2 regions of the Pseudomonas knackmussii B13 genome follow, and region 1 is predicted to be linked to the other one. Evidence: predicted binding sites of a transcription regulator. Region 1 holds the regulator's gene; the other holds the start of a gene.
The links. Region 1 encodes LexA, which represses DNA repair genes until DNA is damaged. Its sites were predicted from a motif close to CTGTNTNNNNANACAG; they were not measured.
Positions count from the first base shown of each region.

Region 2: the regulator LexA is predicted to act here: its motif matches at 1,793-1,808, upstream of imuA (translesion DNA synthesis-associated protein ImuA).

Region 1 is NZ_HG322950.1:3,957,508-3,961,260, forward strand. Features, by position in the region: gene PKB_RS18645 (TetR/AcrR family transcriptional regulator) at 39-746, opposite strand; gene lexA (transcriptional repressor LexA) at 976-1,590, shown strand; gene sulA (SOS-induced cell division inhibitor SulA) at 1,604-2,077, shown strand; gene PKB_RS18660 (hypothetical protein) at 2,094-2,327, opposite strand; gene PKB_RS18665 (DUF6586 family protein) at 2,418-2,939, opposite strand; gene topA (type I DNA topoisomerase) at 3,005-3,753, opposite strand, start outside.
Region 2 is NZ_HG322950.1:2,695,871-2,699,623, reverse strand. Features, by position in the region: gene PKB_RS12800 (VOC family protein) at 38-460, shown strand; gene galU (UTP--glucose-1-phosphate uridylyltransferase GalU) at 623-1,462, opposite strand; gene imuA (translesion DNA synthesis-associated protein ImuA) at 1,873-2,490, shown strand; gene PKB_RS12785 (Y-family DNA polymerase) at 2,498-3,753, shown strand, end outside.

The DNA of each region.
Region 1 (3,753 bases):
GCTAGCTTAGCCGATCGGCACGGTCAGGCCCAGCGCACTCAGGCCTTGGCCGGTGTGGCCGACTTGCTGCGCGGCTTGAGCTGGGCGCCGGCCAGCGACGGATCGCTGACTCCGCTGTCGGCACGCATGCCGGCAGCCAGGAACGGCACCATCAGGCGCATCACCTGCTCGATCGAGGTGTTCACGCCGAAGTCGGTCTCAGCCATGGCGCGCAGGGCCTTGATGCCGGACATGCTGAAAGCCGCAGCGCCGAGCATGAAATGCACACGCCAGAACAGCTCGATGGGAGGCAGACGCGGCGCAGCTTCGTTGACCAACAACATGAAGCGACGGAACACCTTGCCGTAGACCTCTTCGAGGTACTTGCGCAGGTGCCCCTGGCTCTGGCTGAAGGCCAGCCCGAGCAGACGCATGAAGATCGACAGGTCGTTGCCACTGCGCGGTTTCACCGCCATGGCTTGCACCACCAGCAGCTCCAGCAGTTCCTCGAGGGAAGCGCGCGGCGCGTCGGTCTTGGCCTGGCGGCGGTCGAGTTCCTTTTCCAGGCTGGCGCAGAACGGCCCGAGGAAGCGCGAGAAAACCGCTTGAATGAGCGCCTTCTTCGAACCGAAGTGATAGTTCACCGCAGCCAGGTTCACACCCGCCTTGCTGGTGATCAGACGCAACGAGGTTTCGGCGAAGCCTTTTTCCGCGAACAGCTGCTCCGCAGCATCGAGGATACGTTCGACGGTTTCGGACTGGGCCATGGATCAACTCACCTGACAAACACTTGTTTGAAACTTACGTTTCACCCCGAGACATTGTCAAGCTTGGCGCGGAGGATTGTTGCAGAAAACAACGGATAGCGACGAACGATATCAGCAAGACGCCTCCCGTAGCCGACGAGTAACAGGAACGCAACCTGAAATAATTCGTTGCCAGTCGCCAACCACTGTATATAATCCCAGCAACTGTACAAAAAGACAGAGTAGGGATATGCAGAAGCTGACGCCGCGCCAAGCCGAGATCCTCGCCTTCATCAAGCGCTGCCTGGAGGACAACGGCTACCCGCCGACCCGCGCCGAGATCGCCCAGGAACTGGGCTTCAAGTCGCCCAACGCCGCCGAAGAACACCTCAAGGCACTGGCCCGCAAAGGCGCCATCGAGATGACCCCGGGCGCATCGCGAGGTATCCGCATCCCGGGCTTCGAGCCAAGCGCCGCAGCGAATGAAGACGAACTGCCGATCATCGGCCGCGTCGCCGCTGGCGCCCCGATCCTCGCTGAGCAGAACGTCGAAGACGCCTGCCGTATCAACCCGGCCTTCTTCAATCCGCGCGCCGACTACCTGCTGCGAGTTCGCGGACAGAGCATGAAGGACGTCGGCATCCTCGATGGCGACCTCCTTGCCGTGCATGTCACCCGCGAGGCGCGCAACGGCCAGATCGTCGTCGCCCGCCTGGGCGAGGAAGTCACCGTGAAACGCTTCAAGCGTGAAGGCAGCAAGGTCTGGCTGATCGCCGAGAACCCCGAGTTCGCCCCCATCGAGGTCGATCTCCAGGAACAGGAACTGATCATCGAAGGCTTGAGCGTCGGCGTCATCCGCCGCTAACAGGAGAGGCACCATGCAGTACCCGCAACCGCTGGACCTTCCGCAACTGCCGCTGTTCCAGGAAGCCCTCTGGGCCAACGCCAACGAACCGCTGCTGGTGCAGATGGCAGAGCCTGACGCGCCCGAAGACGGGGCTTTCAGCGAGCTGTCGCTGCGCGGACTACCGGGTAACTGCCTGACCCTCCTCGCCCCCATCCTGCGCGAACTCAGCGAAGAACAGGATGCACGCTGGCTGACGCTGGTTGCCCCGCCGGCCAGCCTGACTCACGACTGGCTGCGCAAGGCCGGGCTCAACCGCGAACGCATTCTGCTGCTCCCAGCGCGAGATCAAGCCTCCGCACAAAGCATCGCCTGCGAAGCCCTGCGCCTGGGCCACAGCCATACCGTCGTGAGCTGGCTACCGGCGCTCGGCACCCAGGCGCGCGCGCAGCTGTCCCGCGCCGCTGTCATCGGACGGGCGCAGAGCCTGAACATTCGTCTGGGTTAATTAAAGCGAGAGCGTCTCAGTGCAGGACGCGCGGGCCGTCCTGTTCGACATCGCCACCTTCGGCGAGGCGACCGGCCATCTGCACACCGATGTTGAACATCGCCTTGGCGACCTCGATGTGCTGGCCTTGCAGGAACCCTTTGGCATCGCTGGAGAACTCCAGCGTCACCAATGCCTCCTCATCATCCGCGCGACGCAACACAATGCGTCCGTCAGGCAGTTCTACGATTTCCAGAAATGAGGTTGGCATGGCTAGGTTCTCTCACAGCAGACCGGCCATTGTACCAGCCATGACCGGGCTACCCTAGCCCATCGGACTTACGGGGCTCGATTCAGCCCCTTAGAGTTCGGTCAGCGCGCCACGGAAACGCAGCACCATTTCCTTGATCGACTTGCGCCAGGCTTCCACATCCGCATTGCTCAAGGGCTGCAGCTCTTCTGCGTCAAGGCTGATGGCCTGAATCAACGGCTGGGTCGGATCGACCTTGGCCTTGCGCGGCTCGCGCGGTGGCTGGAACAGTTCGGCATAGGCCGCCAGCAGTTGAGCCAACCAGGTCTCAGGCTGCAGTGCCAGCTCCACGAGCTCGGCCAGTTCAGGGCTCGGAGCAGCGGCGAGCACCTCGGCATTGAGCAGCATTTCGACGCGAGGGGCGCCCGCCTGGGGCAAACGGTAGTAGCCCGCAATCTCGTGAGCCACACCCAGAACTGCGCCGTACAGATGGAACAGCGCCGATTCGCGCTCCGCTTGAACCAGCGCCTGTGCGTTCATCGGGCGCGCTTCTTCGGCCTTGCGCCAGGCTTCCAGGGCCAGGCCGGCGAAGTACAGTTTCTGGTTGGTGCGGGTGTAGAGTTCCTGAGCCATCGACGCGCCCTCAAACAGTCATTCGGCAGTATATGCGCGCCAACTTGCGCGGGGCGCGCCGCCCATCAGCGCTTGTCTTCGACCTTCCACTTGCCGCCGTCGTAGAAGGCGCGCCAGCCGGTGGGCTTGCCCTCGACCTCGGACTGCACGTACTGCTCCTTGGTCTTGCGGCTGAAGCGGATCACCGCCGGGCGGCCATCCGGGTCCTTCTGCGGCGCGGCGAGCAGGAAGTGGTACTTCGGATCCAGCTCATCCTTGTGCGGCACCAACTCGCTGACCAGAGGGGCACGGGTCTCACGGTTCTTCGGGAACTGGCTGGCGGCCAGGAACAGGCCGGAAGCGCCGTCGCGCAGAACGTAGACGTCGTCCACCTTCTCGCACTTGAGCTCCGGCATGCGGATCGCATCCATCTTCGGCGGCGCAGGCTCACCGTTCTTCAGCAGCTTGCGGGTGTTCTTGCAGGTTGCGTTGGTGCAGCCGAAGAACTTGCCGAAACGGCCGGTCTTGAGCTGCATTTCGCTGCCGCACTTGTCGCATTCCAGGCTCGGACCTTCGTAGCCCTTGATGCGGTACTGACCTTCTTCGATCTCGTAGCCGGCGCAGTCCGGGTTGTTGCCGCAGATATGCAGCTTGCGCTTCTCGTCCAGCAGGTAGGCATCCATCGCCGTGCTGCAGATCGGGCAACGGTGCTTGCTGCGCAGCACGCGGGATTCGGACTCGCCCTCGTCATCCGCGGCGATTTCGTCGCCCGGAATCAGGTTGATGGTCGCCTTGCAGCGCTCTTTCGGCGGCAGGCTGTAGCCCGAGCAGCCGA
Region 2 (3,753 bases), 1.3 Mb from region 1:
GACCTATCCTTCAGGAGCAGCGAAGGAGGAAGCCGTCATGCGCCCGACCCTGACCCATCTGGCCCTGCATGTTCCCGACCTCGAGGCCAGCATCGCCTTCTACGAACGCTTCTGCGGCATGCGCGTGATCCACCAGCGCGAAGGCAAGGGCTCGCGCATCGTGTGGATGGCCGAGCCGGGCAAGGAGCACCAGTTCATCTTCGTCATCATGCCCGGCGGCGAATCCCGCCACCTGGCCAGCGACGACTACAGCCACTTCGGCTTCGCCGTGGACAGCCACGAAAAGGTCGACGCCATCGCCGCCGAAGCCGAGCGCGCGGGATGCCTGATCTGGCCGCCGCGCCAGGAACCCTACCCGGTCGGCTATTACTGCGGACTTAGGGATCCTGCCGGTAATTACGTGGAGTTCAGCTACGGCCAGCCGCTGGGGCCGGGGTCGGAGGCGATGCCGATTCCGTAGGAGCGGACCTTCTCCGCGCGCCGATTTTCACCTGTAGGAGCGCGCCATGCGCGCGATTCGCGGCCATGGGCCGCTCCTACAGGGGGAACACCGAGTCGTTTGAGCAGAAACGAAAAAACCACCCGAAGGTGGCTTTTTCGACAAACCGTCAAAGCGCTGGAATTACCAAGCCTTGCCGGTCTTGTAGAGGTTCTCGTAGCAGAAGTTGGTCGCCTCGATGTAACCCTCGGCGCTACCGCAGTCGAAACGCTTGCCCTTGAATTTGTAGGCCAGCACGCAACCGTCCTGGGCCTGCTTCATCAGGGCGTCGGTGATCTGGATCTCGCCGCCTTTGCCCGGCTCGGTCTGTTCGATCAGGTCGAAAATGTCCGGAGTCAGGATGTAGCGGCCGATGATCGCCAGGTTCGACGGGGCTTCTTCGGGCTTGGGCTTCTCGACCATGGTGTTCACGCGGTAGATGTCGTCGCGGATCATCTCGCCGGCGATCACGCCGTACTTGTTGGTCTCTTCCGGCGGCACTTCCTGGATCGCCACGATGGAGCAGCGGAACTGGTTGTACAGCTTGACCATCTGCTTCAGGACGCTGTCGCCTTCCAGGTTCAGGCAGAGGTCGTCCGCCAGGACCACGGCGAAGGGCTCGTCGCCGATCAGCGGGCGGCCGGTGAGGATGGCGTGGCCCAGGCCCTTCATCTCGATCTGACGGGTGTAGGAGAAGGTGCATTCGTCGATCAGGCGACGGATACCGACCAGGTATTTTTCCTTGTCGGTGTTACGAATCTGGGTTTCCAGCTCGTAGCTGATGTCGAAGTGGTCTTCCAGGGAGCGCTTGCCGCGACCGGTAACGATGCCGATCTCCGACAGCCCGGCTTCCAGCGCCTCTTCAACGCCGTACTGGATCAGCGGCTTGTTGACGATCGGCAGCATTTCCTTGGGCATGGCCTTGGTGGCCGGGAGGAAGCGGGTGCCGTAACCGGCAGCCGGGAACAGACATTTCTTGATCATGTGAGTCCTTCGACAGGAACGAGGGTATGAATGGCGCGCAGTCTAATGAGGCCGCGTGCGGCTTACAATGCCCGGCCCTTACTCCCTTGGGGGCGTCCGGACGAGGCGCAGAAGCCCGAATACGGCATCTCTGACCGGCTTTTCGCCGGCAAGTTCGATCAGTAGTAGCAAAAAGTCAGCATCGACATATCGCACAACCCCGCCCGATCAATTCCTACAGACGCCTAAGAGCCTACCCGACGGACGGCCAGGCTGCGCACCGCGCCCCCACGTTGGCCGCTGTGCCCCGGCGTGCGGCGATATTGACCCGTGGGCAGAGGTCGACCGATACTGTATTTCCATACAGTATTTTCTGACATCCCCATGACGCCTTCATCCCTTCCCTTCAGACACATCCTCCCGGTGCGGACATGGGCGTCGCGCTAGCCCTGGGCGAACTGCTCGACCAGCGCCGCGTCTGGAAAGGCCCGTCGCTCGCCGCGCCGGCCGGCGCCCAGCCCACTGGCCATGCCCGCCTGGACGCCCTGCTGCCCAGCGGCGGCTGGCCGGAAGCGGCGCTCAGCGAGATCCTCCATGCCGCCGAGGGCATCGGCGAACTGCAGCTGCTCTGGCCGACCCTGGCGCGCCTGAGTGCCGCTGGCGAGCGCCTGGTGCTGGTGGCTCCGCCGCATGTGCCCTACCCGCGCGCCTGGCTGGACGCCGGTGTCGATCTGCGCCAACTGATCTGGGTCGAGGCCGACGGCCGCGACGCGCTCTGGGCCGCCGAACAAGCGCTGCGCTCGGGTTGCTGCGGCGCCGTGCTGTGCTGGCCGCAGCAGGCCGACGACCGCGCCCTGCGCCGCCTGCAGGTGGCGGCGGAAAGCGGCCAGACCCTGGGCTTCGCCTTCCGCCCGCTGCGCGAGGCAGTCAACCCCTCCCCCGCGGCCCTGCGCCTGGCGGTCGAGACGCGCCCGGCGCAGCTGCGCGTGCTCAAGTGCCGCGGCGGGCTGGCCCCGGCCAAGCCGCTGCCTTTGGCGGCGCTGCACTGAGGCCGACATGCTCTGGGCCTGCATCCTTTTACCGCAGCTGGCGATGGACGCCGCGTTGCGCGGCCGCGCCGATCCCGAGGCGCCCCTGGCCCTGCTCGGCGGCCCGGCGCAGCGCCGCGTCATCCAGGCGCTCAACCCGGCGGCCCGCCAGCTCGGCCTGCGCCCCGGGCAATCGCTGACCGCCGCGCGCGCCCTGAGCGGCGATTTCGCCTGTGCCGACTACGACGCCGAGGAAATCCAGCGCTGCCACGACCTGCTCGCCGCCTGGGCTTACGGCTTCAGCTCACAGGTCAGCCAGCACTATCCGCGCGCCCTGCTGCTGGAGGTGCGTTCCAGCCTCGGCCTGTTCGGGCCCTGGCCGCGCTTCGAGGCACGCCTGCGCGCCGAGCTGGACGCCCTGGGCTTTCGCCAGCGCATCGGCCTGGCGCCCAATCCGGTCGCCGCGCGGGTGCTGGTCAACGCCGGCGACGGCCTGGTCGTGGAAGACCCCGGCGAGCTGCGTGAAGTCCTCGGCCGCCTGCCGCTGGAGCGCTGCGGCCTGCCGAAAGAAGCCCTTTCCAGCCTGGCACGCATGGGCCTGCGCACGCTGCAGCAGGTCCTCGTCCTGCCCCGCGACGGCCTGGCCCGGCGCTTCCCGCCGACGCTGCTGCAGCACCTGGACGCCCTGCTCGGCCAGCGCGCCCTGGCCCTGGACTTCTACCGTCCGCCGGAGGTCTTCGAGTCGCGCCTCGAGCTGAACTTCGACGTCGAGTCGACCCAGGCCCTGCTCTTCCCGCTGCGCCGTCTGACCGGCGACCTCGCTGCCTTCCTCGCCGGCCGCGACAGCGGCGTGCAACGCTTCGAGCTGCACCTGGAACACCACGGCCGAGGCGACACGCGCATGCCGGTCGGCCTGCTCAGCGCCGAGCGCGACCCGGCGATGCTCTTCGAGCTGACCCGTGGCCGCCTGGAGCACCTGCAGTTGCCCGCCCCGGTGTATGCCGTGCGCCTGCACGCCGACGAACTGCCGGCCTTCGCCCCCGAGCACCGCCAGCTGTTCGACGAGCGCCCGCAACAGTCGCTGCCCTGGGAGCAACTGCGCGAACGCCTGCGCGCCCGTCTCGGCGACGACGCCGTGCACGGCCTCGGCGCCCTCGCCGAGCACCGACCGGAGCAGGCCTGGCAACCGCGCGACAACCCGCGTCCGCCGCCGCTGGCACCCTGCGGCCCGCGCCCCGGCTGGCTGCTGGCGCAACCGCAGGTGCTGCGCGAAGCCGCACCGCG